DNA from 2 places in the Micromonospora sp. WMMA1949 genome. Region 2 is predicted to be linked to the other one. Evidence: predicted binding sites of a transcription regulator. Region 2 holds the regulator's gene; the other holds the start of a gene.

Region 1 (15,836 bases), 3.0 Mb from region 2:
ATCCGGATCGAGCGGGAGCGGCCGGTCGCCGGCGAGGCGCCCCGGGTGCGGCAGAGCGCGTACATCGTGGCCCGGGGGCACAAGCCGGCCGCGCTGGGCCGGGTGCTGGACGTGGAGTCGCCCACCGCGGCGATCGTGTTCTGCCGCAGCCGCGAGGAGGTGGACCGGCTCACCGAGACGATGAACGGCCGGGGCTACCGGGCCGAGGCGCTGCACGGCGGGATGAGCCAGGAGCAGCGGGACCGGGTGATGGGCCGGCTGCGCGCCGGCACGGCGGACCTGCTGGTCGCCACCGACGTGGCCGCCCGAGGGCTGGACGTCGAGCAGCTCACCCACGTGGTCAACTACGACGTGCCGTCGGCCCCCGAGTCGTACGTGCACCGAATCGGGCGGGTCGGCCGGGCCGGGCGGGAGGGCGTGGCGATCACGCTCGCCGAGCCGCGTGAGCACCGGATGCTCAAGACCATCGAGCGGGTCACCGGCCAGCGGATCGCCATCGACAAGATCCCCACGGTTGCGGACATGCGGACCCGGCGGCTGGAGCTGACCCAGGGCGCGCTGCGGGAGAGCCTGCTGGAGGACGACCTCGACCCGTACCGGGCGATCGTGGAGTCGCTCACCGACGAGTTCGACCTGGTCGAGGTGGCGCTGGCGGCGGTGAAGCTGGCGCACGAGGCGACGTCGCCGGGCTCGGACGACGAGGAGGAGATCCCGCAGGTCCCGGTCCGGGGCCCGCGCGAGGGCCGGCCGGAGACCGGCGGGCGGGGCGACCGCCGGGGCCCGGGCCGTCCGCGTACCGGCGGGGCGACGCAGGTCTTCATCGGGCTGGGCCGCCGGGCCGGGGTGCGTCCGCAGGACCTGGTCGGCGCGATCACCGGGGAGACCCGGGTCAGCGGCCGGGACATCGGCTCGATCGAGATCGCCGACCGGTTCTCGCTGGTCGAGGTGCCGCAGGGGGTGGCCGACGAGGTGATCGCCGCGCTGCGCGGCACCACCATCAAGGGGCGCAAGGCGACGGTGCGCCGGGACCGGGACGGCGACGGCCCGGGCGAGCGCCGCGACCGCGGCTACGAGCGGCGCGACCGCCGCTGAGCCCGGCGCGACCGGCAGCCGGGTACGACGGCGCCCCGGCCACCGTGGGTACGGTGGCCGGGGCGACTGTCGTCAGGCCGCGGCGAGCGCCGGGCCGTCCAGCGCCTGGGTGCCGATCTCGGCCGGGCGAAGCGCCAGCGCGAGCACGTCCGCCACGTCGGACAGCGTGTGCACGGTCAACGCCTCCCGCACCTGCGCCGGCAGGTCGTCCAGGTCCGGCTCGTTGCGCTTCGGGATGATCACCTCGGTGAGACCGGCCCGGTGCGCGGCGAGCAGCTTCTGCTTCACCCCGCCGATCGGCAGCACCCGGCCGGAGAGCGTCACCTCGCCGGTCATCCCGAACTCGGGTCGTACCGGTCGTCCGGTCACCAGGGACGCCAGCGCGGTCACCATGGTGATGCCGGCGCTCGGGCCGTCCTTCGGTACCGCGCCCGCCGGAACGTGCAGGTGGATCCGCCGCCCGGCCAGCGCGTTCGGGTCCAGCCCGTAGCGCCGTCCGTTCGACCGCAGGTACGACCACGCGATGTGCGCGGACTCCTTCATCACGTCGCCGAGCTGGCCGGTGAGCGTCAGCCCCGGCTCACCCTCCATGGTGGTGGCCTCGATGAACAGCACGTCCCCACCGGCGCCGGTGACGGCCAGGCCGGTCGCCACGCCGGGCACGGCGGTGCGTTCGGCCGACTCCGGGGTGAACTTCGGCCGGCCCAGGTACCGGGCCAGGTTGCCGGCGTCCACGTGCACCGGCGCGGGGTCGCCGGCCAGCGCGACTGTCACCTTGCGCAGGATCTTGGCGAGGGCCCGTTCGAGCTGCCGGACGCCCGCCTCGCGGGTGTACTCGCCCGCGATCAGGGCCAGCGCCTCGTCGGCGACGGTGACCTCCTCGGCGGTCAGCCCGGCCCGTTCCCGCTGCCGGGGCAGCAGGTGGTCGCGGGCGATGGCGACCTTCTCGTCCTCGGTGTAGCCGTCCAGCGCGACCAGCTCCATCCGGTCCAGCAGCGGGCCGGGGATCGCCTCCACGACGTTCGCGGTGGCGAGGAACAGCACGTCGGACAGGTCGAGGTCGACCTCGAGGTAGTGGTCGCGGAACGTGTGGTTCTGCGCCGGGTCGAGCACCTCCAGCAGGGCGGCGGCCGGGTCGCCGGCGTAACCGGCGGCCAGCTTGTCGACCTCGTCGAGCAGCACGACCGGGTTCATCGAGCCGGCCTCGCGCAGCGCCCGCACGATCCGGCCGGGCAGCGCGCCGACGTAGGTGCGCCGGTGGCCGCGGATCTCCGCCTCGTCCCGGACACCGCCGAGGGAGACGCGGACGAAGGTGCGGCCCAGCGCCCGGGCGACCGACTCGCCGAGGCTGGTCTTGCCGACACCGGGCGGGCCGGCGAGGCCCAGCACGGCGCCGGAGCCGCGTCCGCCGACCACGCCGAGGTTGCGCTCCGCGCGCCGGTTGCGCACCGCGAGGTACTCCAGGATGCGGTCCTTCACGTCGGCCAGGCCGGCGTGGTCGGCGTCGAGCACGGCACGGGCCGCGGCCAGGTCGGTGTTGTCCTGGGTACGCGTGTTCCACGGCATTTCCAGGACGGTGTCCAGCCAGGTACGGATCCAGCCCGCCTCGGGTGAGGCGTCACTGGCCCGCTCGAGCTTGCCGACCTCGCGCAGCGCCGCCTCGCGTACCTTCTCCGGCAGGTCGGCGGACTCCACCCGGGAGCGGTAGTCGGCGGAGCCGTCCGGCTCGTCCTCGCCGAGTTCCTTGCGGATCGCGGCGAGCTGCTGGCGCAGCAGGAACTCGCGCTGGGACTTCTCCAGCCCCTCGCGGACGTCGCTGTTGATCTGCTCGGTGACCTCCTGCTCGGCCAGGTGTTCCTTGACCCAGCCGACGAGCAGGTCCAGCCGGGCGGTGACGTCCGGCGCGGCGAGCAGTTCGGTCTTCTGCGTCAGGCTGAGCCAGGGCGCGTAACCGGCCGAGTCGGCCAGCTCGGACAGGTCGGTCATCCGCTCCATCGCGTCGATCACCTGCCAGGCGCCGCGCTGCTGCAGGACCGAGGTCATGAGCGCGCGGTACTCGCGGGCGAGTTCCCGGGCGCGCCCGGCCGGGGCGGGTTCGTCGAGTGTGGTCGCCTCGACCCAGAGCGCGGCGCCGGGACCGGGCACGCCGGAGCCGATGCGGGCACGGGCGAGACCGCGGACGACCGCCGCCGGTTCGCCGCTGGGCAGCCGGCCCACCTTCTCGATCGTCGCGACGACGCCGACGGAGCCGTACTCGCCGTCGATGCGGGGTACGGCCAGGAGTTCCTTGTCGCCGGTGGCGCGGGCCGCGTCGACGGCGGCCTGGGTGGTCGGGTCGAGGGTCACCGGGATGACCATCCCGGGCAGCAGGACGGCGTCGGTCAGAGGAAGTACCGGAAGAGTTGCCATCGAACACCTGCCATCATGTTGGTTGAGCGTGTCTGGCTCAAGTAACAAAACGTGTCCCTTGTTCCGGGTTGTGACCCACGCCACTCCTCAACGTCGCGCTCCCGCGCTCCGTGCCCAATGGCGGCATCCTTTACCGCGACCCGCCGAATGGGAAGAGTCGGCTATTGTTGCGGAATTACCGTGCGGTAGGTCAAACTCTTAGCCACACCCCGCCCGACACAGGGAGTAATGGCGATGGCAAGGAAAGTAATCACCGTTCTGACCGACGACCTCGACGGCGGAAAGGCCGATCGGACCGTCGAGTTCAGCCTGGACGGCGCGGCGTACACGATCGACGTCTCCGACGAGAACGCGGGCGTCCTGCGCAAGGCCCTGGATCCGTACATCAGCGCTGGCAGGCGAATCGGTCGGGGAACGACCGAAGCTCCTCGCGGCGCCCGCCGCACCACCCGGCCGAGCACCTCGGGAATGGACCGCGAGCAGAACCGCGCCATCCGGGAATGGGCCGCCAAGAACGGGTTCGAGATTTCCGAGCGCGGGCGCATCCCGGTGTCGGTGGTCGAGGCGTACAAGAACCGCTGATCACCGCCGGTTCACCGTCGGGCGTCCCGGGGTCACGCTGAGAAATCGGCGCGGCCCCGATCGGCTTTCTACGGTCGGTACTTTCATCCGACCGGATACCGCCGGCATGAAATTTCCTCCGGGACCACGTCCCGCCGTTTCGGTCCGCGCAAACGGCCGCGGCCGCCCGGAGGAGTCCCCCGGACGGCCGCGGCCGTTCGTCAGTGTCAGTTGACCCGGATGCGCACCACGTCGATGGCGGGGGTCTGGTTCGCCCGCTCCATCATCGGGATGCGGTGCGAGCCGTCACCGGCCCAGACCGCGCACTGCGCCACGCCCGACTGGGCCAGGCCCGGGATCTGGATCAGCACGTCGTCCGGCTGGTTGCCGCCCCGGCCGTCCTCGGTGGCGACGAAGAAGGCCGGCACGTCCTGCGGGTTCGGAGGCTGCCGGGTGCTGCCGAGCATCCGGCAGGCGGTGTGGAAGTGACCGCGCACCAGGCCCTCGCCGTTGAGCAGCGAGCTCTCCAGGTAGTAGCCACCCTGGCCGGCGGCGAGGAAGCGGTCCCGCACCAGGTTCTTGGTGGTGACCCGCAGCGTGAACGGTTGATTGCGCCGCACCTGGTTCGGGAACTGCGTGATCAGCAGCGACGGGTTGTTCGCCGCGGCGCCGACCTCACCGAACGCGGTGCTCACGCACCGGTTGCCGTTCTGGAAACCGTCGTGCGCCTGGAGCTGGCTGCCGGAGCAGTCCTTGGCGAGCACGTTCAGGCCGTTGCCGCCGCCGTTGTTCTGGCCACCGCCGTTGTTGTTCCCGCCACCGTTGTTGCCGCCGGTGTTTCCGCCGTTCTGGCCGCCGTTGTTGTTGCCGCCGTTCTGACCCCCGTTGTTGTTCCCGCCGTTCTGGCCGCCACCGGTGCCGGGGGCGTCGGTCAGCGCGCACTGGGCGAGCTGGTCCAGGCCCTGCGGGCGCTGGGCGACCCGGCCGATGGCGGTGGCGATCCGGTTGAGCGCCGCGGTCCGCTTGTCCGCGAGCGGACGCAGGATCGCGTTGTTGATGAAGTCACCGCCGTTGCGGCCCTCCGCCGCGAGCCGCCGGTTCGCATCCGCGATCTGGGACTGCAGCAATGCCAGGGTGCGGTCCACCTCGGCGCGGGCCCGGTCGGGCACCTGCGGCAGCCGGCTGCGGACGTCCGGGCAGGCCACGGTCGGGGTGCCGGCGCCGGCGCCGCCCGCGTTCGTCTGCTGGCACTCGGCCGGCGACATCTGGCCGTCGCCCCAGTGGTTGCGGACCCACCGGCCGTTCTGCCAGGTACGGGTGGTGCTGCCCTGACCGTCCGGGGCGGTCGCCCCCGAGCTCGCGGGCACGCAGGACGCCGACGCGGCGCGGGTGGTCGTCCGCCGGTCCTGGGCGGACGAGATCTGGGTGACGGCGACGATGCCGCCGAAGACCGCGAGCGTGCCGACCACTGCCAGCAACCGCTTGCTCCGCGCGTTACCGGATGACCGGCGCGCCCGTGTGGACCTGCGCATCGAATTGCTCTCCTTCTCGATCCGGTAGTTGACTGGTGATCCCGGCGGACCGACGAATTCGGGGTGTGAGATCACTGCGACGCTCAGTCGCGCGTCAATGGCCGACGGTGCCCTTTCCGCACCGTCTCCGCGCCGTCCGGGCGCGGCGGGGAAGATCTGCGTCCATTCCCGATGAGGTACGGAGCGCCGTCGGCGAAGGTTCAACCGGAGATCGGAAAAAAATCGAAAAGTCGCCGTCCTCGGACGAGGACGGCTCAGTCGGCGCAGAGGTGCTCGAAGGCGAACCCGCCGTCGAAGGAATCCCGCTGCGCGGCGAGCGCGCGTACCCGCCGGAGAAGCTCGTCCCGGTCCACCTCGGACGGTGCGGCGGCGTCGAGGTCACGCAGCCGCTCCCCCAGCGCCGCCACGGCCAGATCCTCGGCGAGCCGCCCCGGGTCGACGCCGCAGGAGAAGCCGCGCGAGGTCAGCCGTACCCGCTCCAGCAGGCAGCGGCCGGGCCGCACCTCGGCCCAGGCCCAGCCCTCCGCCGGGCCGCCGGTCCAGCGCACGTGCAACCCGCGCACGATCGGGTCGACGATCCGGCCCGCCACGTACGCCTCGACCGCCTCGACCCGGGCCAGCGCGCCGAGGTCGTTCACCGGCCCGCGACGGCCGTCCGGCAGCCGGCCGATGATGTCCCGGAAGCCGACCGCGTCACCGGCGTCCGGGTCGGTGCCGTCGGCGTACGCCCGCGCGTCCAGCACGTACTCGACGAACCGGCGGACCTGTTCCGCGCCGCCCAGCGTCGGCGACTCGACACGCAGCAGCGGCAGGCCCACGGCGGCGCAGACGGCGTCGGTCAGCCGTTCGGCCCGCCGGGCGGGCGATCCGTCGCCGGCGGGCGCGGTGAACCGCACCGCGAAGCGCGGCAGCCCGGTGTCGGCGGCGCAGACCACCAGGTCGAGCGACGCCCGTCCGGCGGTGCTCCACTGACTGCCCGTGACACCCGGCGGGCGGCCCTGCACCAGGTCGCCGAGCCGCCGGCCGGCGTGACCGAGGTGGCCCGCGCGGGTCAGACACGGCGCGGCGCCGGGCGGGATCGGCCGCAGCCAGGACGCGGTCGCGCTGCCTGTGCTCGTCATCTCGCCCCGATCCCCCCTCGTCCGGTCGACGCCCGAGTGTAGGCGGTGCGGCACGCACCCCCCGGCCGACCGGTGCGCAACCGCGCCTGTCCCTCTAGGCTCTGCCCGTGCCCAGCGGACGGACCCCGGAACAGTTCACCAAACGCAGTCTCGTCGCCGTCTCCCACGCCATCGAACGCGCCGCGCTCGCCGAGGCCGAGGACGGCCCACTCGTCGTGCTCGCGCTGTTCCAGCGCCTGCCGTACTTCGCCCGGGAGCGCGAGGTCTACCGGCGCATCGCCGGCCGCGCCGCCGTGACGGTGGTGGCGATGGTCGGCGGGCCGCCGCCGGACCTGCCCGAGGGGATCTACGGGGTGACGCTGGACGAGACGGAGGCGCTGGCCCGGGAGTGGACGGTGGTGGCGCTGAGCCCGCGGTTCGGCGCCACTCTCGTCGCACACGACCGGGCCGAGGTGGCGCCCGCCCCGACGCTCGAAGCCGGCCGGCTGTTCGAGGGACGCTGGGGTTTCCGGCGCGACGAGGCGCTGCACGAGACGATCCGGCTGCGCGAGCAGCTCGCCGAGCGGCTGCCCGCCGCGGCACGCACCGCGCTGGACGAGGCGATCGCCCGGGTGCGGGACATCCCGGCCGGGCCGGGTGAACCGCGCGCCGAGGCGGCGCTGCGGATGCTGGCCCGCCGCGGCGACCGGACCCACCTGCCGGCGCAGCCGGCCGAGACGATGCTGGACGAGCCCGGCCTGGCCCGGTGGTCCGGCGCGGACGGCGTGACCGCCTCCGGCACGCTGCCCGTGGCGCTGGTCGGAATCCGGGTGGACGCACCGCCCGGCTCGCCGGAACGCTTCGGCCGCCGCGGCGTCGCCCGGGAGGGGCACGCCGTGCTCACCGCGATCACGGCGGCGCTGCGGCCGGTCGACCGCGCGGTGCGCGTCACCGAGAACGAGTTCCAGCTCGTCCTGCCGGGACTCGACGAACCGGCCGCGCTGGAGGTGGTACGCCGGCTGCACGACGCGATCGGCGCGCTGGCCCGGTCGTACCCGTTCATGGCGTACATCGTGCACGCGGCGGTCGGGGTGACGACCCGGCGGCCGCTGCCCACCGCGGACCTGCGTGCCGCTGTCGACTGGGCGGTACGCAAGGGCTTGCCGGTCGCGGGCCTGCCGCCGGAGAACGCCGACGCCGTGGCCGCCCCGGCCCGCTGACGGTCCGGTCCGGGGAGGGAGACGCGGTGCGGGTGGTGTCGCTGGTGCCGTCGCTGACCGAGGCGGTCGCGGCCACCCGCCCGGAGGTGCTGGTCGGTGCGACCGACTGGTGCACCCATCCGGCCGGGCTGGACGTCACCCGGGTCGGTGGGACGAAGTACCCGGACCTGGACCGGGTGCTCGCGCTGGAGCCGGATCTGGTGCTGCTCAACGAGGAGGAGAACCGGCTGGCCGACGCCGAGGCGCTGCGCGCGGCCGGGGTGCCGGTCCGGGTCACCTTCCCGCGTACCGTCCCGGAGGCCCTCGACCAGCTCGGTGAGCTGGTCGTCGCGCTCGGCGTGCCGGCCGAGCCGCGGTGGCTGCGGGACGCCCGCCACGCCTGGGCCGCGCTGCCGGCGCCCGAACGCGTGCCCACCGCCGTGGTGCCGGTGTGGCGGCGCCCGTGGGTGGTGCTGGGCCGGGACACGTTCGCCGGGGACGTGCTGGCCCGGCTCGGCGTACGCAACGGCTGGGCCGGCGACCCGGAACGCTATCCCCGGCCCGGCCTGGACGAGCTGCGCGCCCGCGCGCCGGAGCTGGTGGTGCTGCCCGACGAGCCGTACCGGTTCACCGCCGACGACGGGCCGGAGGCGTTCCCCGGCGTACCCGCGGCGCTGGTCTCCGGCCGGCACCTCACCTGGTACGGCCCCTCGCTGGCCGAGGCGCCGGCGCTGCTCGCCGCCCAGCTCGCCACCGCGGGCCCCACCTGAGAGGTGAGGCCCGGGTGGCGGCGCTCAGGCGACCGGGGTGGCGTGCACCGGGTCCAGCTCCATCAGCGTGGTGTCGTCCACGTCGTACCCGATGGCGTTGTGCACCGCGACCACGCCCGCCACCTGGGCGGCGAGGCGGCCGGCGAGGTCGACGGCGCTGCGCCGGTCCAGCCGCCCGTCCATGGTGACCTCGCCGCCGCGGACCTGGACCGTGACCAGACCGTCGCGCACGGACAGCACCCGGCGAAGCACCTCGCGCACGACCTCCTCGCGGATCTCCGCGTCGGTACGCAGGTGCACGCGCAGCAGGTCACCGCGGGTGACGATGCCGGCCAGGCGGCCCAGGTCGTCCAGCACGGGCAGCCGCTTGACCGCCTCGTGGTCCATCATCCGGGCGGTCGCCGCGAGCGTGGCCCGCTCGTGGGTGGTGACCGCCGGGGCGGTCATCAGGTCCCGCGCGACGAGCGCGCCCGCCTTCTCCCGCGCGGTACGGCGACGCCGTCCCTCGAAGACCCGCCGCTCGTCCGGGTGGCCGGTCCGCTCCACCTTGTGCAGCAGGTCCGCCTCGGAGATCACCCCGAGCACCCGGCGGAACGAGTCCACCACCGGCACGCCGCTGATCCGCTGCCGCACCAGCACGTCGACGATCTCGCGGTACGGCGTCTCCGCCGTCACCGTGGCGACGTCCCTGGTCATCACGTCTGCCACCTGCCACGTCCTCATCACGACCTCCTCGTGCCGGGTCTTCACCTGCGACGGTAGGCCGCCGGCGTACGCCCTGGTCAGGGGCGGCGGACCGGCCGCGAGGGGCCGACCGGACCGGGTCCGGACGGGACCAAGGACCCGGTCAGGAGGGCACCGCTCGGCCCTGCTCCGGGAGACGGCGCGGCGGTGGAATGAATGTGCCACCGGGAAGCGCGGTGCGAGGCAAGGAAGGGACGTGGAGACAATGACCGCGACAATCGAGCGGACCCCCGCCGTCAAGCGGACCCCCGCCGTCACCACCGCTCCGGCGGCGCACACCGAGACCACCCGCCAGAAGGCCACCCGGTACGTCTGGGCCGGTCTGCGGCTCGCCCTGGGCTGGGTGTTCCTCTGGGCCTTCCTCGACAAGATGTTCGGCCTCGGCCACGAGACCCCGGCGAAGAACGCCTGGATCAACGGCGGCAGCCCGACCAAGGGCTTCCTCGGCAACGCCGTCGAGGGACCGTTCGCGGGCTTCTACCAGAACCTGGCCGGCGCGGCCTGGGCGGACTGGCTGTTCATGCTCGGCCTGCTCGGCATCGGTGTCGCGCTCATGCTCGGCATCGGCATCCGGATCGCCGCCGTCGCCGGCGGGCTGCTCCTGGTCCTGATGTGGACGGCCGTGCTGCCCCCGGCGAACAACCCCTTCATGGACGACCACCTCATCTACGCGGGTCTGCTGGCCGGTCTGGCCCTGGTGGGCGCCGGCAACACCCTCGGCCTCGGCCGAGTCTGGGCGAAGCTCCCCCTGGTCCAGCGTCTCCCCTGGCTGAAGTGACCAGCTCGCCCGGAGGCGGGCGTCGCCGACAGGCGACGCCCGCCTCTTTCGTGTCCCCGCCACGCCGGTGTGCGGGGACCGGCGCGTATCGGCCGGTCGCGATCCGGCAGGATCGACGGTGACCACACCGTCAGCACCCGAGGAGACCGTTCATGGACAAGCCCGAGGTCGGCCCGATCGAGGGCGCGCCGCCCGCCGATCTGGTGGTCGAGGACATCACCGTCGGCGACGGCCCGGAGGCCCGCCCGGGCCAACTGGTGAGCGTGCACTACGTGGGCGTGGCCCACTCGAACGGCCGCGAGTTCGACGCCTCGTGGAACCGGGGTGAGACGTTCGAGTTCCCGCTCGGCGGCGGCCAGGTCATCGCCGGCTGGGACCAGGGCGTCGTGGGCATGAAGGTCGGCGGCCGGCGCAAGCTCACCATCCCGCCGCACCTGGGCTACGGCGCCCGGGGCGCGGGCGGCGTCATCAAGCCCAACGAGACGCTCGTGTTCGTGGTGGACCTGCTCGGCGTGCGCTGAGCGCAGGGCCGTTCACGTCGGGCCGTCGGCACTCACGCCGGCGGCCCGGCGCATGTCCCGCTCGGTCGCGGCGCCTCGGTCGCGGCCGCCCGGCCGGTTCGGTGCTCAGGCCGCGCAGGCCACCAGCTCGTGCTCGCGATCCGAGCAGCGCACCGGGAGCACCCGGTGCAGGCCGGTCACCCGCAGCACGCGGGCCACGACCGGGTCGGGATCGGTGAGCACCAGCTCACCACCGCGGGCCCGGACCCGCAGGTGGGTGGCGACGAGCGCGCGGACGCCGGCGGCGGAGAGCAGCCGCACACCCGACAGGTCGACCCGCAGCACCGGCCGGGCCGGCGCCGCCCAGAGCGCGGCCCGGAACGCCGTCACGGAGGCGATGTCGATCTCGCCGACCGGGCGCAGCTCGACCACGTGATCGCGCACGTCCATCGCCACGTGGAAGCGCTCAACGCTGTGTACCATGCGGCCAAACCTACCCGGGCCCACCGACATTTCCGGGCCTCGCGGCGGGGGTTCCGGGTACTGTCCGGGACCCGACCCCGAGCCGTCTCAGGGTCATCCCGCAGCCCCCCGCCACGCGCACGAAACGCCGTCGGGCACTGCCCTTCGCGACGCCGCCGGGCCACAATGAGCCGATGGCCGTCCCCCGCCCGCGTGCCCCACTGCTGATCCGGCCGGTCCGCGAGCCGGCGACCGTACCGCCGCCGCTCACCGGCCCCTGGGCGCCCGCTGACACCCGGCTCGACCGGGCCGACCTGCTGCCGCTGCCGGCCGGCGGGCACGGCCCGGAGGACGTGGTGGTCGACGGGGACGGCCGGGTGGTCAGCGGTGACGAGGACGGCCGCCTCTGGTGGTGGCCGGCCGACTCCCCGCCCGGCACGCCGCCCACCCTGCTGGCCGAAACCGGCGGACGACCGCTGGGCATCGAGCGCGATCCGGTCGACGGCGGACTGCTGGTCTGCGACGCGTACCGGGGGCTGCTTCGGGTCGACCCGGCCGGCCGGGTGCACGAGCTGACCGGCACCGCGCCGCCGGTGCACCTGGCCGACAACGCGGCGGTCGCCCGCGACGGCACCGTCTACTTCACCGACTCCTCCGACCGGTTCCCGCTGTCGCACTGGAAACGCGACCTGCTGGAGCACCGGCCCAACGGACGCGTCCTCGCCTACGACAGGCGCACCGGGCGCACCGACGTGGTCGCGGACGGGCTCTACTTCCCCAACGGGCTCGCACTCACCCCGGACGAGTCGGCGCTGATGCTCGCCGAGACCGCCACCCACCGGCTGCTCCGGGTGGACCTGCCCGGCGGGCGGGCCACGGTGCTCACCGACCTGCCCGCGTACCCGGACAACGTCTCGGCGGTCGGCGACGGCACGTACTGGGTCGCGCTGCCCAGCCCTCGGCTGCGGGCGATGGAACGGTTGCTGCCGCATCCCCGGGTCCGGCAGATCGTGGCCCTGCTACCCGGCGCGGTGCAGCCGCAGCCACGCCGCTACGGGCTGGTCGCGCTGGTCGACGGCACCGGCCGGGTGCTGCGCACGCTGCACGGCCCGAGCGGGGCGTACCCGATGGTCACCGGCGTGCGGCAGCACGGCCGCCACCTCTGGCTGGGCAGCCTGACCGCGACCGGGGTGGCCCGCGTCGACCTCGACTGAGCACGGCGCGGGGCCGGCCCGCGCGGACGCGGGCCGGCCCCGTGGCCGTTCCTCCCCAGGTTCAGCCGCCGCTGTTGCTCCGCGAGGGGGCCGGGGCCGGTGACGACCCGCCGGCCACCGCGCCCGGGTGCGGCGTGGGGCTCTGCGTGGGCTTCAGCCCCGCCGGTACGGGCAGCGCGCTGCCCTTGGCGAACTCGTCCCAGCCGACGTTCCAGGCGGTGAAGCCGTTGCCCTGGTCGAGCTTCACCTCGGTGCCCTTGACCGTCACCAGGTCGCCGACCTGCGTGAAGCCCATCAGCCAGTCCGCGGCGGTCGCCGAGACGTTGGTGCAGCCGTGCGAGACGTTCGTGCTCCCCTGGTCGCCTTCCGACCACGGCGCCGAGTGGATGAACTCGCCGCCCCAGGTCAGCCGCTGGGCGTCGTCCACGTCGACCACGTAGCCACCGTTGGGCTCACCGCGGGTGTCGAACGTGGTGTGCTCGTGCTTCTCCATGATCACCATGGCGCCGCTCGACGTCGGCGTGCTCGGCTTGCCGAGGCTGACCGGGATCTTCTTGAGCACCTTGCCGTCCTGGTAGACGGTCATCTGCTTGGTCTCGTTGTCGATGTCCAGCGTCACCTGCCGGCCGACCTTGGCGCTCGCCACCCGGTCGGAGTCGCCGACCGCGTCCTTGCCGATCGGCAGACCCTGCAACGCGCTGCGCACGCTGATCTTCGTGCCCGGCTTCCAGCGGTCCGGCGCCCGGTACTCGGCCTGCTTGCCGTCGGCCACCCAGGACCACGTGCCCGGCTGCGGCGGATCGGTCTTCACGAACAGCCGGCGCTGGACGTCCGCACGCGCCTCCTTAGGAATCGGCGGGTCGAATCCGAGCACGACCGGCATCGCCGTCCCGTACGTCTGATTCGGCCGGAAATACAATTCGCTGGTGACTGCCGGTTTGGTGGATTTGGCTATCGTCGTGAACGTCGTCTTCTGCGTGGCGGTCTTACCGGAATCGCCGGTCGCGGTCACCTCCGCCGTGTACGTCCGGGAATTGACGAGCGGCCGGTCCGGCACCCAGCCGGAGCCGTCCTCACGCGGCTGGGCCGGCACCGCGTTCCCCTTGTCGTCGGTCAGCTTGACGGCGGTGACCTTGCCGTTGCTGACCTTCGTTCCCACCTCCGCACTGATCGGCACGTCCCGGGTGCGGTCGGCCGGCGACACGGTGACCGACGGCGGCGCCGCCTCGGCCCGCTTCGCCACCGACTTCGGGCCGGCGGTACACGCGCCGACCGCCAGCGGCGCGGCTGCGACGGTCATCGCGAAAAGCGTCAGTCGGCGCCTCGCAAACATATTTCGCCCCCCATTTCCGAACCCTCTCGCCCACATTCTGTAGGCCTGGGATCGCGCCGTGGCACCTTCGGCGGAATTGCTCGGAAACAGCTGCGGAGAATCGTGCCGGACAGGTAATTCCCGTCCCCGCTTGCGCCCCACGCGCCCTCCGCCCGATTCCCCGCCCCCACTCTCCTCCTGGCGCACCCCTCGTCCGTCGATCATGAAGCTGACGGCGCGCGGCGTCCGTTTTGCCCCCGCCAACCTCATGATCGACGGATGAAGGCGAGGGGGCAGTGCGAGATCTTGGTACGAAACGGCCCTCATGGGGGCGCTTTCCTACCAAGATCTCGCGCGATCCCACCCGCCGGAACAACGGTCTCGCAAGGCGGGCAGCGCTGGACGCCATCACCCCCACGCGAGCCGCGCCGCTGCCGCGATCTTGCACTTGCGGCCCTGGAGAAGGTTGCAAATCGGGCACATCACGGGCCGCAAGTGCAAGATCGCGGGCGGGCGGAGGAGGACGGAAGCGGCCCCGGTCCTCCGTGGTGGGAGGGCCGGGGCCGGGTGCCGGGAGTCGTACCGGTCAGACGTTGGCGACCAGGAGGGCGGGTTGCTCGACGCAGTCGGCCACGTGGCGCAGGAAGCCGCCCGCCACGCCACCGTCACACACGCGGTGGTCGAAGGTGAGGCTGATCTGGGTCACCTTGCGGACGGCGAGCTGCCCGTCCACCACCCACGGCTTGTCGACGATCCGGCCGACGCCGAGCAGCGCCGCCTCCGGGTGGTTGATGATCGGTGTGGAGCCGTCCACGCCGAACACGCCGTAGTTGTTGAGGGTGAACGTCCCGCCGGTCAGCCGTGCCGGCGGCAGCGTGCCGGCCCGGGCCGCCGCCGTGGTCTCGGCGAGCGCGGCGGCCAGTTCCCGGGTGGTGAGCCGCTGCGCGTCGCGCAGCACCGGGACGACCAGGCCCCTGTCGGTCTGCGCGGCGATGCCCAGGTGCACGCCCGCAGACTGCATGATCCGCTGCCCCTCGGTGTCGACGTGCGCGTTGAGCTGCGGGAACTTCCGCAGGCCGCTGAGGCAGATCCGAGCCAGCAGGGCCAGAATGCTCACCGGTGCCTCCGGCGTGGCGGCGTTGATCGCGGCGCGCGTCTCCAGCAGGCCGGTGGCGTCCACGTCGACCCAGATGGTCACCTCGGGGATCTCCCGGCGGCTGCGGGAGAGCTTGTCTGCGATCACCTTGCGGATGCCGGTGAGCGGGATGACCGTGTCACCGTCGCCGGTCGGGGCGAGCCCGACGTGGGCGGCCGGGGCGTCCGGCACCGCTGCCAGCCGGGCCGCCGAGGCGGCGGTGGTGGGAGCGGCCACGGCGGCGTCCAGGTCGGCCCGGCGGATCACGCCGCCCGGCCCGGTGCCGCGCAGCGACGCCAGGTCGATGCCGTGCTCCTTCGCCAGCCGCCGCACGATCGGCGAGATGACCAGCGGCGCCGCCGCCGATCCGCCGGCCTGTTCCGCAACGGCCGCCCGGCCCGCCGACGCGGCCACGCCGCCCGGGACCGGCGGTCCCGCCAGGGCGGGAGCACCCGCCGGAACCGACGAGCCAGCCGGAGCCGGACCCGCCGAGACCGAAGAGCCGGTCACGGCCACCGGACTGGACGCGGAGCCGGTCACGACCGCCGCATCGGACGCGGCGTCCGCCGAGGCGGGCGGGCCGGGCTCGGGCGCGAGCGCCAGCCGCGGCCGGCGCCTCCGCCGGCCCGTGCCGCCATGGCCGGTGCCGTAGCCGATCAGGACGTTGCCGGACCCGGCCCGCTCCTCCTCGCGGTAGGTGGCGTGCGGGTCGGGTGCGTCGTCGAGCGGGGCGATGGTGATCAGCGGCTGACCCACCGGGCGGACCTCACCGGCCGCGCCGTGCAGGGCCACGACCCGTCCGGCGTACGGGCAGGGCACGTCGACGACGGCCTTGGCGGTCTCCACCTCGACCACGCTCTGGTCCACGGTGACCACGTCGCCGACGGCGACCCGCCACTCGACGATCTCCGCCTCGCTGAGCCCTTCCCCGAGGTCGGGGAGAAGGAAGTCGCGGGTCCCAAGAACCGCGCTCATGCCGTGCCGGCCGGGCATGGACTCACGGCCCTCGCTCCGCTCGGTGCGTTCGC
Region 2 (15,836 bases):
GCCGTGCGGGTCGAGGCCGGTGCCCTCGGTCGCGGTGTACCGGGCCTGGCCCGACTCGTCCCAGTTGTAGCGGCGGCCGGCCATCTCCAGCGTCGGGGCACCAGGCGTCACGGTGGCCCCCGGCTCGCTGGTCCAGAGCACCAGTTCCAGGTCCGGGTCGGACTCGACGGAGAGCCAGCGCTTCACCCCACCCGCGTCGTCGAGCAGGTGCTCCGCCCAGCTCCACCCGCCCTCGACCAGGTGCACCGAGCCGCGCACGGTGTACGGCACCGAGCGGATCTCGACGATGTCACCGGGCTTGAGGGCGCGCGGGTCGCCACGCAGCGCGTCCGCGTCCCGGTCCCGGAACGGGTCACCCGGTGCCGCCTTCGCCTTCGGGCCGGACGCCGACCGGGACCTCCGCAGCGCGATCACGGCGATCACCACACCGGCCACCCCGACGAGGCACCCCAGCGTGGTCACCACGTACGCCAACGAACCGTTCACTACCGCCTCCCCCAACCCGCTCGGCGGGAACGGTAACAACCGCACGCACGCCTTCTGAAGTCCTGTTCGCTGAGTGTGCGGTCAGCTACCGCTCGCCGCCGGCGAGCCGGTCGGCGGCGTACTCGCCCAGCGTGGCGCGGCCCATGAGGCAGCCGGAGAACGTGGTGAACTCGCCGTCGTCGCCGCGCAGCCGGGTCCACGCCGCCCGCCCGGCGGCCGGGTCGACCGCCTCCAGCAGCGTCGCCGCGTACGCCCGCCCGGCCGGTGAACCCTTGCGGAGCAGCTTGTCGACCCGCTTGCGGGCCGCCTCCGGGTGCTCCCGCAGCCCCTGCTCCAGCCGCCGGTACGCCTCGGTCGCGGGCAGCACCTGACCCGCCAGCCCCACCCCGCCGAAGGCGAGGGTGTCCGCGCCGTCGAGTTCGCGCGCCGCCTCGTCCAGTTCCCGCTCCCACGCACTCATGCCCCACTATGTGCCCACCCCACCACCCCCTCCAACCACAAGGAAGGGCCCCCTGTTAACGCCTCCGGTAGAGGAAGGGCCCCTTGTTAACACCCGCCCGGCGGCACGGTGGGACGGCGAAGGCCCGGCCTGGGCGGCCGGGCCTTCGCGGGTGGGGCGGGTCAGGCGGCGGTGACCGCGAGGGACTCCTTGGTGTCGGACAGGTCGACGCGGACCGTGTCGCCGTCGCGGATCTCACCGGCCAGCAGCGCCTTGGCGAGCTGGTCGCCGATCGCCGACTGCACCAGCCGGCGCAGCGGGCGGGCGCCGTAGATCGGGTCGTACCCGTGCTCGGCCAGCCACGTCCGGGCCGCGTCGGTGATCTCCAGGCCCAGCCGGCGGTCCGCGAGACGGGTACGCATCCGGTCGAGCTGGATGTCCACGATCGAGCGCAGGTCCTCGCCCTGGAGCGCGGCGAACACCACGATGTCGTCGAGCCGGTTGAGGAACTCCGGCTTGAAGTGCGACCGGACCACCGCGAGCACGCCCTCCCGGCGCTCGTTCTCGCTGAGCGTCAGGTCGCTGATCACCGACGAACCCAGGTTCGAGGTGAGGATCAGGATCGCGTTGCGGAAGTCCACGGTACGGCCCTGACCGTCGGTGAGCCGGCCGTCGTCGAGCACCTGGAGCAGCACGTCGAAGACGTCCGGGTGGGCCTTCTCCACCTCGTCCAGCAGGATCACCGAGTACGGACGGCGGCGTACCGCCTCGGTGAGCTGGCCGCCCTCCTCGTAGCCGACGTATCCGGGCGGGGCACCGACCAGGCGGGCCACCGAGTGCTTCTCGCCGTACTCGCTCATGTCGATGCGGACCATGGCCCGCTCGTCGTCGAAGAGGAACTCGGCGAGCGCCTTGGCGAGCTCGGTCTTGCCGACGCCGGTCGGGCCGAGGAACAGGAAGCTGCCGGTCGGGCGGTCCGGGTCGGCGACGCCGGCCCGGGCGCGGCGTACCGCGTCGGAGACCGCGCCCACCGCCTCGGCCTGGCCGACCACGCGGGCCCGCAGCGACTCCTCCATCCGGAGCAGTTTGGCGGTCTCGCCTTCGAGCAGCCGCCCGGCGGGGATGCCGGTCCAGGAGGCGACCACGGCGGCGATGTCGTCCGCGCCGACCTCCTCCTTGAGCATCGCGCCGTCGGCCTGGAGCCGGGCCAGCTCCTCCTCGGCCTGCTTCAGCTCGGTCCGCAGCGCGGGGATCCGGCCGTACCGCAGCTCGGCGGCGCGTTCCAGCTCGCCGTCGCGCTCGGCCCGCTCGGCCTCGCCGCCGAGGCGCTCCAGCTCCTCCTTGGCCGTGGAGAGCTTGGTGATGTGGCTCTTCTCGGTCTGCCAGCGTTCGGAGAGCGCGGTGAGCTGCTCGCGCTTGTCGGCCAGCTCCTTGCGCAGCCGCTCCAGGCGCTCGGCGGACGCGGCGTCCGGCTCCTTGGCCAGCGCCATCTCCTCGATCTCCAGGCGGCGCACCGCCCGCTCGATCTCGTCCACCTCGACCGGACGCGAGTCGATCTCCATGCGCAGCCGGGACGCCGACTCGTCCACCAGGTCGATCGCCTTGTCCGGCAGGAAGCGGTCGGTGATGTAGCGGTCGGAGAGCGCGGCGGCGGCGACCAGGGCGGCGTCGGTGATGCGTACGCCGTGGTGCACCTCGTAGCGCTCCTTGAGCCCGCGCAGGATGCCGATGGTGTCCTCGATGGTCGGCTCGCCGACCAGCACCGGCTGGAAGCGGCGCTCCAGCGCGGGGTCCTTCTCGATGTGCTCGCGGTACTCGTCGAGCGTCGTCGCGCCGACCATCCGCAGCTCACCGCGCGCCAGCATCGGCTTGAGCATGTTGCCGGCGTCCATCGAGCCCTCGCCCTTGCCGGCGCCGACCACCGTGTGCAGCTCGTCGAGGAACGTGATGACCTGGCCGTCGGAGTTCTTGATCTCCTCCAGCACGGACTTCAGCCGCTCCTCGAACTGACCGCGGTACGACGCGCCGGCGACCATCGCGCCGAGGTCGAGCGAGACCAGCTTCTTGTCCCGCAGCGACTCCGGCACGTCGCCGGCCACGATCCGCTGGGCCAGGCCCTCCACGATCGCGGTTTTGCCGACGCCCGGCTCGCCGATCAGCACCGGGTTGTTCTTGGTACGCCGGGACAGCACCTGGATCACCCGGCGGATCTCCGAGTCCCGGCCGATCACCGGGTCGATCTTGCCGTCGCGGGCGCTGGCGGTGAGGTCCACGCCGTACTTGGCCAGGGCCTGGTAGGTCTGCTCCGGGTCGGCGGTGGTGACCCGGCGGTCCCCGCCCCGGACGGTCGGGAACGCGGCGACCAGGTTCTCCTCGGTGGCGCCGGAGTTCTTCAGCGCGACCGAGACGGCGCCGCCGACCCGGGCGAGCCCGGCCAGCAGGTGCTCGGTGGAGGTGTACTCGTCGCCCAGCGGCCGCGCGATCTGCTCGGCGGCGCCGATGGCGTTGACGAACTCGCGGGCCAGCGTCGGCTCGGCGATGCTCGACCCGCGCGCGGCGGGCAGCGCGTCGACCGAGCGCTGGGCGACGCGGCGCAGCTCGGCGGGGTCGGCCCCGACGGCGCGCAGCAGGCCCGCGGCGGTCGAGCCCTCGGTGTCCAGCAGTGACAGCAGCAGGTGCCAGGGCTCCACGGTGGCGTGACCGCGCTGGTTCGCCAGCGCGACGGCACCGGTGATGGCCTCGCGGCTCTTGGTGGTGAGACGTTCCGTGTTCATGGGCTCCCCCGGATCGGCGTGTCCACTGGACATGACACAACCAGAGTTGAGTCTATTCCGCTCAACTCCACCCTGTGACCTGAGTCACCGCCCTCCGGGCCGGCCGGAGAGATCTTGGTACGAAACGGCCCTCGAAGGGGCCCTTTCGTACCAAGATCTCAGCGACGTGGCAGGCGCGCGAGGCAAGGGGTCTCGTGGTCGGCGCGCAGCACGCAACGCCGGCCGCCGTCCAGCTTGCGGTCGCAGAACACCCAATGGCGTACGGCCTGGTCGTCCTCGGCCGAGACGGTGATGCCACCCAGCTCCACCACCGCGAGGAACGCCAACGACCGTCCGGCCGTGCGACCGAGCATCTTCGCCCGAGCCAGATCGGCCGCACGCACCGGCAGATGGATCACGTAACGCCCGGTCACGGCCGCCCGGCCAGGTCGCGCATCGACGGGGCCTGCCGGGACTGCCACTCACGCAGGGCGCTCTTGATCAGGGCCGTCTCCTCACGACTCCGGGCGACTTCGGCGTACGCGGCGGCGAGGTCCCCGGCGACGCGATCGAGGAACGCGGCGACCTCGGCGGGGTCCAGCCCTCGGCGGCGCGTCGCGAAGCAGCGGCCCCGCACCTGCCAGGGCCGGAGCGGAAGGTACGACGCGGAGCGGTAGGCACCGACCGGCGCGGAGTTGGGCGGGGTGAGGCTCCGCCGCTTCGGACGTATTCGCAGGAGATTGCGCACGACGCTGTCCCTTCTCGCGGAGGACGGGGTCGGGACGAGCCACGGGGGATGCCCGCCCCGACCCGGGAAAGCTCCAGGTGCCATCCGGGAGCGTTCGTCAGCAACCTACAATCGGTACCAGTTGTAGGTCAACGATCGACCCACAATTGCTTGAGGTTGGAGGTGGGTGCATGGTCGAATGGGCGTGCCATCCGGGGAGTGTGTATGCCCAAGCAGCAGTACCAAGTGCTCGCAGACGAACTGAAGAGCAAGATCGATTCGGGAGAGTGGCCGCCCGGCACCAAGCTGCCGAGCCGCGCCCAACTGTGCAAGGAGTACGGCGTCTCCGACACCGTCGTCGGCAAGGCGATGATGATTCTGCGCGCGACCGGCCTCACCGAGACGCTCGAAGGTGTCGGCGTGTTCGTGGCCGAACGGACATAGACGAGCCGTCCGAGCCACATCGACCGGTCTGCAGTTCGGCCCCGGACGCGGCAGGTGCGCGCCCGGAGTAGCCTCACCCGCGTGCGAGTACGTGTCGAGCAGACCTCCCTGCCCGGGATCGGCGTACGTCATGATCTGATGACGGAGTCCGGCCGCCGGCTCGGTGTGGTCTCCCACCGCAATGGCCGTCGCGACCTGGTCCTCTACGACCCGGACGATCCCGACTCCTGCCAACATGACATACCCCTGACCGACGACGAGGCGGAGGCGCTCGCCGACATCCTCGGCGCGTCGCTGATGCTGGGTCAGCTCTCGGGTCTGCGCGAGCAGGCCGCCGGGCTGCTGACCGAGCAGGTGGCCATCCCGGCGGGGTCGAAGTACGTCGGCAAGCGGCTCGGTGACACCAAGGCGCGCACCCGGACCAGCGCGTCCATCGTGGCCGTGCTGCGTCAGGGCGCGGTGAACGTCTCGCCCGAACCCACCTTCCGGTTCGAGGCCGGCGATGTGGTCGTCGTGGTCGGCACCCGTCAGGGGCTCGACGGCGTGACCGCGATTCTCGCCGAGACCGATCCGGACGGCTGACGCGTATGCACGAAACCACAATCCTGCTCATCGAAGTCGGTGCGCTGCTGCTCCTGCTCGGCCTGCTCGGCCGGCTGAGCCGTCGCTTCGGCGTCTCGCCCATCCCGCTGTACCTGCTCGCCGGCCTGGCGTTCGGGCACGGCGGGCTGCTGCCGCTCAACGCCAGCGAGGAGTTCTTCGCCGTCGGCGCCGAGATCGGCGTGATCCTGCTGCTGGTCATGCTCGGTCTGGAGTACAGCGCCAACGAACTGGTGGGCAATCTCCGGTCGGCCGCGCCGGCCGGCGTGATCGACGCGGTCTTCAACGCGCTGCCCGGGTTCGCCTTCGCGCTCCTGCTCGGCTGGGGCTGGGTGGCGGCGGTGGTGCTCGCGGGCGTCACGTGGGTGTCGTCGTCCGGCGTGATCGCCAAGGTGCTCGGCGACCTGGGCCGGGTGGGTAACCGGGAGACGCCGGTGATCCTGTCCGTCCTGGTGATCGAGGACCTGGCCATGGCCCTCTACCTGCCGCTGGTCACCGCGCTGCTCGCCGGGGTCGGCCTGATGAAGGGCGGCATCGCGCTCGCCATCGCGGTGTTCACCGTGGTCGTCGTGCTGGCCGTGGCGATCCGGTACGGCCACCTGATCTCCGCCGCGCTCTCCGCCAAGGATCCGGAGGCGCTCCTGCTCGGGGTGCTCGGCCTGACCCTGCTGGTCGCGGGCGTCGCGGCCAAGCTCCAGGTCTCCGCGGCGGTCGGCGCGTTCCTGGTGGGCATCGCGCTGTCCGGGCCGGTCGCGCACCACGCCACCGAACTGCTCTCCCCGCTGCGTGATCTCTTTGCCGCGGTCTTCTTCGTGTTCTTCGGGCTGGTCACCAATCCGCTGGACATGCCGCCGGTGCTGGTGCCGGCGCTGCTGCTCGCAGTGGTCACCATGGCGACGAAGGTGGCCACCGGCTACCTGGCCGCCCGCCGGGTCGGGATCGCCGAGCCCGGGCGCTGGCGGGCCGGTCTGGCGCTGACCCCGCGTGGCGAGTTCTCCATCGTCATCGCCGGGCTGGCCGTCTCGGCCATCTACCCGGTGGAACCGAAGCTCGCCGCGCTCGCCACCGCGTACGTGTTGATCACGGTGGTGACCGGGCCGCTGCTCGCCCGGCTGCCCGACACCCGATGGTTCAAGCAGTGGCTGCGCAGCCGCGCCGCCGCCGCACGGCCGCCCGCGCCGCTGCCCCTGGGCTCCGGCGACTGACACGGCGCGGGGCCGGATCAGCCGACGGCAGATCCGGCCCGGCGTTGTCAAATTGATCCCGGGAAGGTCTACCACTGCTCCGCCCAACCGCGTTAACGTTTCGGCCCAGCAGCCAGGGTCCGCGGGTGGTCTGCGCCCCCGCCAGCGCAAGCGGAAGGTCGGCCGGTGAGCGTGCAGGAAGAGACGTTCCGCGGCTTCGCCAACCCGGTCGATCCCTCGCCCGCCGAGCTCCGCTCGTGGGCGTATCAGCCGGATTCGGTGCCGCTGACCTCGATGCCGCCCGACTGGGATCTGCTCGTCGCCGGTGACCACCTGGTGCAGACGCTGTTCGACCTGGCGATGGACCAGGGCTGCCCGGCGCGGCGGTTCGCGCTGCACTGCCTCTACATCTACGCCGCCGACGGCATCCGGACGAACTTCCGCGCCCACCCCAAGCGCCGGTTCCGCAAGCTGGTCGAGCAGGCCGAGAAGTCCGGCGACGACCTGATGCGCAACTGGGCGCACAACAGCCGGGTGCTGCTCGCCCGGCCGGACCTCTTCGTCTACCGGGACTGGTGCGAGGGCGGCCTGGTCCGCGAGAACCGCCGCCTCTGACACGAACGACGAACGGGCCGGGATCCCCCGTGGATCCCGGCCCGCACGTCGGCGGATCGTCAGGTCGATCCGCCCTGCTTCTTGCGCCGCTCGTCGTCCCGTGCCCGGTCCACGCCGTGGTCCGTCTGGTCGGCGAAGCGCCCTTCCTTGACCTTGTCGCTGAAGCGTCCCTCGGTGACCCGGTCGAACCGCTCGCGGACGTTCTCGGCCACCTTTTCCAGCCGTTCCTCCGCGCGCTCGGCCACCTTCTTCGCCGGTTCCGCCATGGCTCCCCCCGCCAGCCCGGAGTCCGCTATGAGGCTTTTGCCCCTGCGGAAAAGCCTAATCGACAGTGCCCCGACGTACCCCGGATTCCCCTGACCCGGGCCGCGAACCGGCCCGGGAAAGGACGAAGGCCGGCGCGGCCCCGGGGGAGCGGGGCGCGCCGGCCTTCCGGTACGAGGTCAGCGGTCGGGAGCGCGGCGCGGACGCCAGACGACGAGCGCGGTGGACGTGCGGTTGGTGGGTACGAGATCGCCGCGGGGGAAGCCACCGAGCGACTCCAGCTCGGCGATCCGCCGGTACGCGGCGTCCAGTTCCGCCTCCAGCCGGGCCACCCGCTGCTGCGCCTCTTCGAGCAGCCGCTCCAACCCGATGATCCGCTTGACCCCGGCCAGGTTGATCCCGTCGTCCTGGCTGAGGCGCTGCACCTCGCGGAGCAGCACCACGTCCCGGACGCTGTACCGGCGACCGCCGCCGGACGCCCGGCCGGCCTGCACCAGGCCCAGCCGGTCGTACTGGCGCAGCGTCTGGGGGTGCATCCCCGCCATCCGCGCGGCCACCGAGATCATCAAGACCTTGGCCTCGTAGGCCGGGTCACCCGAGCCGACGTACTCCTCCGACATGCCCGCTCACCTCCGCTGCCGACCTCAACTGAATCGACGTACCCGCGCGTCGAGATGTTCCCGCGCGGCGGGCGGAGTCTGCGCCGCGAAGGTCTCCAGCGCCGCCCGCGCCTCGTCCGACACCTTCGCCGGGACCACCACGTCGAGCGTGACCAGCAGGTCACCGGCGCGGCCGTCCTTGCGTACGACGCCCTTGCCGCGGGCGCGCAGCACCCGCCCACCGGGCGTACCCGGTGGCACCCGCAGGGTCACCGTCCCGTCCAGGGTCGGTACGCGCAGGTCCGTGCCGAGAACCGCCTCGGCGTACGTGATCGGGACGGTCAGGGTCAGGTCGTCCCCGGTACGCCCGAACAGCTCGTCCGGGCGGACCTTCACCTGTACGAACAGGTCACCGGCCGGGCCGCCCCGCTCGCCGGGCTCACCCCGGCCGGCCAGGCGGATCCGCTGCCCGTCGGCCACACCCGCCGGGAAGCGCACGTTGAGCGTGCGGGTCTTGGTGACCCCGCCGGTGCCGTGGCACTCCGGGCACTTCTCCTCAACGATCGTGCCGACGCCCTGGCAGTTGCGGCACGGCTCGGAGAAGCTGAACGACCCCTGGTTGCGGGTGGTCACCCCGGCGCCGTGGCAGACCGGGCAGGCCACCGGCTGGGTGCCGGGCTTCGCGCCGTTGCCGTGGCAGGTGTCGCAGACTCCGGGGGCGCGCAGCGTCAGCGGCAGCGTGACGCCACGTACCGCGTCGGTGAAGTCGAGCGCGACCTCGGTCTCGACGTCCCGCCCGCGGGCCGGGCCACGCGGACGTGCCGGACCGCCGGCGCCCCCGCCACCGGAGAAGATCGAGCTGAACAGGTCGGTGAAGCCACCGCCGCTGAACCGGCTGTCGCCGCCGCCCGCGCCGCCGCCGAACAGGTCGGAGACGTCGAACGGCATGCCACCCGGCTGGCCCCCGCCGCGGGCGTTGCGCCGGAAGGCACCGGAGCCGAACAGCGAGCGCATCTCGTCGTACTCGCGGCGCTTCTTCTCGTCACCGAGCACCGCGTACGCCTCGGAGACGGTCTTGAACCGCTCCTCGGCACCGGTGTCGCCGGGGTTGTGGTCCGGGTGCGACTCCCGGGCCAACTTGCGGTACGCCTTCTTGATCTCGTCCGAGGAGGCGGACTTGTCCACGCCCAACGCGGCGTAGTAGTCCTTCTCGATCCAGTCCTTGGAACTCACCGGTCCACCCCCTTCCACGGGTCGAATCCCGGTCGTCCCGCCCGCCCGGTGCGGGCGGGCGGGACGTCACGGGTCGGCACTACTCCGGGTCCGCGACCGCGACCATGGCGGGCCGCAGCAGCCGCTCGCCGAGCTGGTAACCGCGCCGCATGACCTGTACGCAGGTCGGCTCGGTCACGTCGGCGGAGGTCTGGTGTGCCACCGCCTCGTGCCGGGTCGGGTCGAACGGGTCACCGGTCTCGCCGAACGCGGTCAGGCCGAACTTGGCCAGCGCGCCGGTGAGCTGCTCGGCCACACTGCCGAACGGGCCCACCAGGTCGCCGTGCTCGCGCGCCCGGTCCAGGTCGTCGAGGATCGGCAGCAGCGCGGTGAGCACCGCCCCGGTGGCCTGCTCCTGCACCAGGTTGCGGTCCCGGTCGACCCGCTTGCGGTAGTTGGCGTACTCCGCCGTGACCCGCTGGAGGTCGCGGGTGCGCTCCTCCAGGTCGGTGCGGAGCGACTCCAGCTCGGCACCGAGCGGCGCGTCCGTGCCGGTCCCGCCCTTCGGCTCGGCGGGCGCGTCGACCACGGCCGGACCGCTGACCTCGGCCTCGCCGCCGATCTCGTCGACCACGACCTCGGCCTCCTCGACCAGCCCTTCGGCGGGCGCGTCGGCGGCCGCGTCGGCCGCCGAGGCGTCGTTCGCGGGCTGCTCGGTCACCTTGCCGAGCTTGCGCTTGTCACGGATGACGACCCGGGGTTCGTCGCCGGCGTCCTTGCCGGCGCCCGCCGACCCGGTGGCACCCGGGTCGGCCGCGCGTGGCTTGTCCGTCATGCGGTTACCTCATCCCTCTGCCGTGCGAATCGTGTCCGGGACCGGATGTCACTTCTTGTCCTCGTCCACGATCTCCGCGTCGACCACGTCGTCGTCGCCACCGGCCTTCGGGCCACCGGCCGCACCGGCACCGGCACCCGGCCCGGCAGCGCCCGGGGCGGTCTGCTCGCCCTCCTGCTGCTGGGCGTAGAGCAGCGAGCCCGCCTGCTGGGAGACCTGCGCCAGCTTCTCGTGCGCGGACTTGATCTTCTCGATGTCCTGCCCGCCGAGGGCGCTGCGCAGCTCGCCGAGCGCCTCGTTGAGCTGGTCGCGGTTCTCGCCGGGCAGCTTGTCGCCGCTCTCGGCGAGGAACTTCTCGGTCTGCCACTGGAGCGCCTCGGCCACGTTGCGGGTCTCGGCCTCCTCACGGCGACGCTTGTCCTCGTCGGCGTGCTCCTCGGCGTCCCGGCGCATCCGCTCGATGTCGTCCTTCGGCAGCGAGGAGCCGCCGGTGATCGTCATCTTCTGCTCCTTGCCGGTGCCCAGGTCCTTGGCGTGCACGTTCACGATGCCGTTGGCGTCGATGTCGAACGTGACCTCGATCTGGGGCACGCCGCGCGGGGCCGGCGGGAGACCGGTCAGCTCGAAGGTGCCGAGCTTCTTGTTGTAGGCGGCGATGTCCCGCTCGCCCTGGAACACCTGGATCAGCACCGACGGCTGGTTGTCGTCGGCGGTGGTGAACACCTCGGAGCGCTTGGTCGGGATGGTGGTGTTGCGCTCGATGAGCTTGGTGAAGATGCCGCCCTTGGTCTCGATGCCCAGGCTCAGCGGGGTCACGTCGAGCAGCAGGACGTCCTTGACCTCGCCCTTGAGCACACCGGCCTGCAGGGCGGCGCCGACGGCGACGACCTCGTCCGGGTTGACGCCCTTGTTCGGGTCGCGGCCGGTGAGCTGCTTGACCAGGTCGGTCACGGCCGGCATCCGGGTCGAGCCGCCGACCAGGATGACGTGGTCGACGTCGGAGATCTTGATGCCGGCGTCCTTGACGGCCTGCTCGAACGGGCCCTTGCAGCGGTCCAGCAGGTCCTGCGTCATGCGCTGGAACTCGGCGCGGCTGAGCGTCACGTCGAGGTGCAGCGGGCCGGCCGAACCGGCGGTGATGTACGGCAGGTTGATGTTGCTGGTAGTCGCGGCGGACAGCTCGATCTTGGCCTTCTCGGCGGCCTCCTTGAGCCGCTGCATGGCCATCTTGTCCTGCGAGAGGTCGATGCCGTGCTCGCCGCGGAACGTCTTCACCAGGTGGTCGATGATGCGCTGGTCCCAGTCGTCACCACCGAGCTGGTTGTCACCGCTGGTGGACTTGACCTCCACCACGCCCTCGGCCAGCTCCAGCAGCGACACGTCGAAGGTGCCGCCGCCGAGGTCGAAGACCAGGACGGTCTGCTCCTTGGAGCCCTTGTCCAGGCCGTACGCCAGGGCCGCCGCGGTCGGCTCGTTCACGATCCGCAGCACGTTGAAGCCGGCGATCTCACCGGCCTCCTTGGTGGCCTGACGCTGCCCGTCGTTGAAGTAGGCCGGGACGGTGATCACCGCGTCGGTGATCTGCTCGCCCAGGTACGCCTCGGCGTCCCGCTTGAGCTTCATCAGCGTGCGCGCCGAGATCTCCTGCGGGGTGTACTTCTTGCCGTCGATGTCGACGGTCCAGTTGGTGCCGATCTCACGCTTGACCGACCGGATGGTCCGGTCGGGGTTGGTCACCGCCTGGCGCTTGGCGACCTCACCGACGAGCACCTCGCCGTTGCGGGCGAACGCGACGATCGAGGGAGTCGTACGCGAGCCCTCGGCGTTGGCGATGACGGTGGGCTCACCGCCCTCGAGAACGCTGACGCAGGAGTTCGTCGTGCCGAGGTCGATGCCGACCGCACGTGCCATGTTCGCTTCCTCGCTTCGTAACGGGTGAGCAGGTCAGACGGCCTGCCCGGCGGGTCGCCCGGAAGCGACCGCACCATAAGTTGAGTGAACTTGACTCAATAGTGCCACGCGATCGCCGATCCGCAAGTCGAGGTTGAGCCGACCCGGCGCAACCCGACCGTTACTACTGTCCGGTTGTCTTACCTTGCGTCGGTCGGGCACGCTTTAGCGGTGACGACGCATGGCGATTCCGCCACCCGTGCCGGCGCGCCCGCCGTCGCAGCCCGCACCGGAGCCACCACCGGCGACGACCAGCCTGCTCACGCCGCCGACGGCCTGCCCGCCGCGCTCTCCGGACTGCGGGCGGCGATCGATGCGGCCCGCTTCCCGCTCGCCCTCCCCTCGGCCGAGCCGGCCCGGCACGCCGCGGCGAGCGTCACCGACCAGCTCGACGACTACCTGCTGCCCCGGCTGGCCCGGCTCGACGCCCCGCTCCTGGTGGTCGTCGGCGGCTCCACCGGCGCCGGCAAGTCGACGCTCGTCAACAGCCTGGTCAAGGCGCGGGTCAGCGCGGCCGGTGTGCTCCGCCCCACCACCCGCTCCCCGGTGCTGGTGTGCAGCCCGACCGACGCGGCCTGGTTCCGGCAGGGCGACCTGCTGCCCGGCCTGACCCGGACCACCGAGCCCAGCGAGCAGCCGGGCACCCTGCACCTGGTCACCGCACCGGCACTGCCGCCCGGCCTGGCCTTCCTCGACGCGCCGGACATCGACTCTGTGGTCGACGCCAACCGGGCGCTCGCCGGTCAGCTGCTCGCCGCCGCCGACCTCTGGCTGTTCGTCACCACCGCCGCCCGGTACGCCGACGCCGTCCCCTGGGAGCTGCTGCGCAGCGCCCGCGCCCGGGGCACCGCCGTGGCGATGGTGCTGGACCGGGTCCCCCCGGAGGCAGCCGACGAGGTCGCCGCCCACCTGTCCGAGATGCTCGCCGAGCAGGAGCTGGGTGCCGCGCCGCTGTTCGTGCTGCCGGAGACCTGGGTGGACGGGCAGGGGCTGCTGCCGGACCGGATCACCGCACCGCTCAGCGACTGGTTCTCCCGGCTCGCCGCCGACGCCGAGGCCCGCGCCGCGGTGGTCCGGCAGACGCTCGACGGCGCGCTGGCCGCGCTGCACCCGGTGGTGGAGGCGCTGGCCGAGGCCGCCGACGAGCAGGTCACCGCCGCCGACGCGCTGGACGAGCGGGTCCAGGCCGCGTACCGCAGCGCGGAGCGCAGCGTCGACCAGGGGCTCAAGGACGGCCGGCTGCTGCGCGGTGAGGTGCTGGCGCGCTGGCAGGAGTTCATCGGCACCGGCGACTTCTTCCGCGGGCTGGAGGCCCGCATCGGGCGGCTGCGCGACCGGGTGGTCGCGGCGGTCACCGGGCGGCCCGCTCCCGCCGCGGAACTGCGTACCGCGATCGAGTCCCAGCTCGTCACGCTGCTGCGCGGGGTGGCGGCCGAGGCGGCGGAGAACGCGTACACCGGCTGGAAGGCGCACCCGGCGGGCGCGGCGCTGCTGGAGCCGGACCTGGCGCACCCCTCGGCCGACCTGCCGGAGCGGGCCGAGCAGCTGGTCCGCGACTGGCAGCGCGGCGTGCTGGAGCTGGTCCGGGTCGAGGGCGGCGACCGGCGGTTCGTGGCGCGCACCGCCGCGTACGCGGTGAACGCCACCGGCCTCGCCGTCATGATCGGCGTGTTCGCCTCCACCGCGTTCATCCCCACCGGGCTGGAGGTCGCCGCGGGCACCGGCACGGCGGTCGCCGGGCAGACGGTGCTCCAGGCGATCTTCGGCGACCAGGCGGTCCGCAACCTGGCCCGCAAGGCCCGCGTCGACCTGCTCGACCGGGTGGGCAAGCTGCTGGCCGAGGAGGCCGAGCGCTTCCTGAGCCGCACCGAGGCCGAACGCCCGGCCGCGAACGCCGGTGCGGCGCTGCGCTGGTCCGCCGTCGAGGTCGAGCGGGCCCGGCACCGCAGCGGTCTGTTCCCGACGAACACCGAGCAGGACGGTCGCCTGTGAGCGCGAGGAGTGAGCCGATCCTGCGAGCCCCGCAGGCGCGAACGAGGATGACACAGTGAGCAACGTCGTCGGACGGATGCGTGACGCGCTGCGCGGCGAGCAGCGGGTCGACCCGGACGTGCTGATCGAGCGCCTCCAGGCGATCCAGCGGTTCCTGGCCGCGGTGGACGGCGACGTGCCCGACGCTCAACTGGTCGCCGCGCACACGGTGGTCGAGCGCGCCGGTGACCGGCTCGCGCTCTCCGGCCGACACACGGTGGTCGCGCTCGCCGGTGCGACGGGCAGCGGCAAGTCGAGCCTGTTCAACTCGCTGGCGCGGCTCGACCTCTCCCCGGTGGGCGTACGCCGCCCCACCACGGGTGTCGCGCACGCCTGCGTGTGGGGCCCGCTGGACGGCGCGGTCCGGCTGCTCGACTGGATCGGGGTGCTGCCCCGGCACCGGTTCGTCCGGGAGAGCCCGCTGGACGCCGACGACGAGTCGAACCTGCACGGCCTGGTCCTGCTCGACCTGCCCGACTTCGACTCGGTGCAGCACGGCCACCGGCTGGAGGTGGACCGCCTGCTCGGCCTGGTCGACCTGGTGGTCTGGGTGGTCGACCCGCAGAAGTACGCCGACCGCGTGATCCACACGAGCTACCTGCGCGAGTTCCACAGGCACAAGGACGTCACGGTCGTGGTGCTCAACCAGGCCGACCGGCTGCACCCGACCGAGCTGCCCAGGGTCCTGGACGACCTGCGCCGGCTGCTCGATGACGACGGGCTGGGCGGGGTGCCGCTGCTGCCGACCGTCGCGGTGGACCCGAACGGGCTGGACGGGCTGCGGGCCGAACTGGAGCGTACGGTCGCCGAACGGCAGGCCGCGCTGCGCCGGCTCTCCGGCGACGTGGACGCCGTGGTGGCCGATCTCGAACCGCTCGTGGGGCCGGAGCCACCGCGCACCCGGCCCGGTGACGCCTCGGCGCAGGAGCTGACCCGGGCCCTCGCCGGCGCGGCCGGGGTGCCGACGGTGGCGGCGGCGGTCGAGGGGGCGTACCGGCACCGGGCGGTCGGCAACACCGGCTGGCCGCTGCTGCGGAGCTGGCGCAAGCTGCGGCCGGATCCGCTGCGCCGGCTGCACCTGTCCGGGCGGGATCCGGACGCGCCGGCGGAGAGCCTGGTCGCGGCCACCTCCGTACCCGATCCGACGGCCGCGCAGCGCTCGGCGGTCACGCTGGCGATCCGCGCGGTGGCCGAGCGGGCCGGTGGCGGTCTGCCCACGCCGTGGCCCGCCGCGGTGACCTCCGCGGCCCGGGGCCGGCAGGCCGACCTGCCGGGCGCGCTCGACCACGCGGTCGCCGCGACCGACCTGGGCATGGACCGCCGGCCCGCCTGGTGGCGGGTGGTCGGCGCGCTGCAGTGGGTGGTCACCCTCGCCGCGCTGGCCGGCCTGGTCTGGCTGATCATCGGGTACGCGGTGCGCCTGCTCGGCCTGCCGCCGCTGGAGCACCCGACGCTCGGTGTGGTGCCCTGGCCCACCGTCCTGCTGCTCGGCGGCCTGCTGGCCGGGCTGCTGATCGCGGCGCTGACCCGGCCGGTGGTCGGGTGGGCGGCCCGGCGGGCCCGGGCGCGGGCCGAGCAACGCCTGCTCACGTCGGTGGGCAGCGTCTCCGAGAAGTACGTGCTGGACCCGGTCTGGGCGGTGCTGACGCGCTACGGCACGGCCCGGGACGCGCTGCGCGAGGCGGGACGGCGCTAGA

Evidence for each region. Region 2 encodes HspR, which represses chaperone genes until heat shock. Its sites were predicted from a motif close to TTGAGTNNNNNNNACTCAA; they were not measured.
Region 1: a site for HspR is predicted at 3,524-3,542, ahead of lon (endopeptidase La). Genes of this name have one in related genera too.

The regions. Positions count from the first base shown of each region.
Region 1 is NZ_JAPZBG010000001.1:5,480,738-5,496,573, reverse strand. Features, by position in the region: gene O7607_RS25615 (DEAD/DEAH box helicase) at 1-1,092, shown strand, start outside; gene lon (endopeptidase La) at 1,165-3,501, opposite strand; gene O7607_RS25605 (histone-like nucleoid-structuring protein Lsr2) at 3,736-4,083, shown strand; gene O7607_RS25600 (hypothetical protein) at 4,290-5,594, opposite strand; gene O7607_RS25595 (DUF2726 domain-containing protein) at 5,849-6,715, opposite strand; gene O7607_RS25590 (DICT sensory domain-containing protein) at 6,823-7,914, shown strand; gene O7607_RS25585 (helical backbone metal receptor) at 7,941-8,663, shown strand; gene O7607_RS25580 (CBS domain-containing protein) at 8,688-9,386, opposite strand; gene O7607_RS25575 (hypothetical protein) at 9,604-10,185, shown strand; gene O7607_RS25570 (FKBP-type peptidyl-prolyl cis-trans isomerase) at 10,338-10,706, shown strand; gene O7607_RS25565 (STAS domain-containing protein) at 10,812-11,168, opposite strand; gene O7607_RS25560 (SMP-30/gluconolactonase/LRE family protein) at 11,342-12,361, shown strand; gene O7607_RS25555 (L,D-transpeptidase) at 12,423-13,694, opposite strand; gene O7607_RS25550 (dihydrolipoamide acetyltransferase family protein) at 14,260-15,783, opposite strand.
Region 2 is NZ_JAPZBG010000001.1:2,515,438-2,531,273, forward strand. Features, by position in the region: gene O7607_RS11855 (DUF4178 domain-containing protein) at 1-486, opposite strand, end outside; gene O7607_RS11860 (hypothetical protein) at 572-946, opposite strand; gene clpB (ATP-dependent chaperone ClpB) at 1,108-3,699, opposite strand; gene O7607_RS11870 (hypothetical protein) at 3,858-4,112, opposite strand; gene O7607_RS11875 (DivIVA domain-containing protein) at 4,109-4,426, opposite strand; gene O7607_RS11880 (winged helix-turn-helix domain-containing protein) at 4,631-4,849, shown strand; gene O7607_RS11885 (cation:proton antiporter regulatory subunit) at 4,931-5,431, shown strand; gene O7607_RS11890 (cation:proton antiporter) at 5,437-6,654, shown strand; gene O7607_RS11895 (hypothetical protein) at 6,820-7,248, shown strand; gene O7607_RS11900 (hypothetical protein) at 7,308-7,514, opposite strand; gene O7607_RS11905 (heat shock protein transcriptional repressor HspR) at 7,692-8,132, opposite strand; gene dnaJ (molecular chaperone DnaJ) at 8,157-9,344, opposite strand; gene grpE (nucleotide exchange factor GrpE) at 9,424-10,158, opposite strand; gene dnaK (molecular chaperone DnaK) at 10,207-12,069, opposite strand; gene O7607_RS11925 (ABC transporter) at 12,280-14,100, shown strand; gene O7607_RS11930 (GTPase) at 14,177-15,835, shown strand.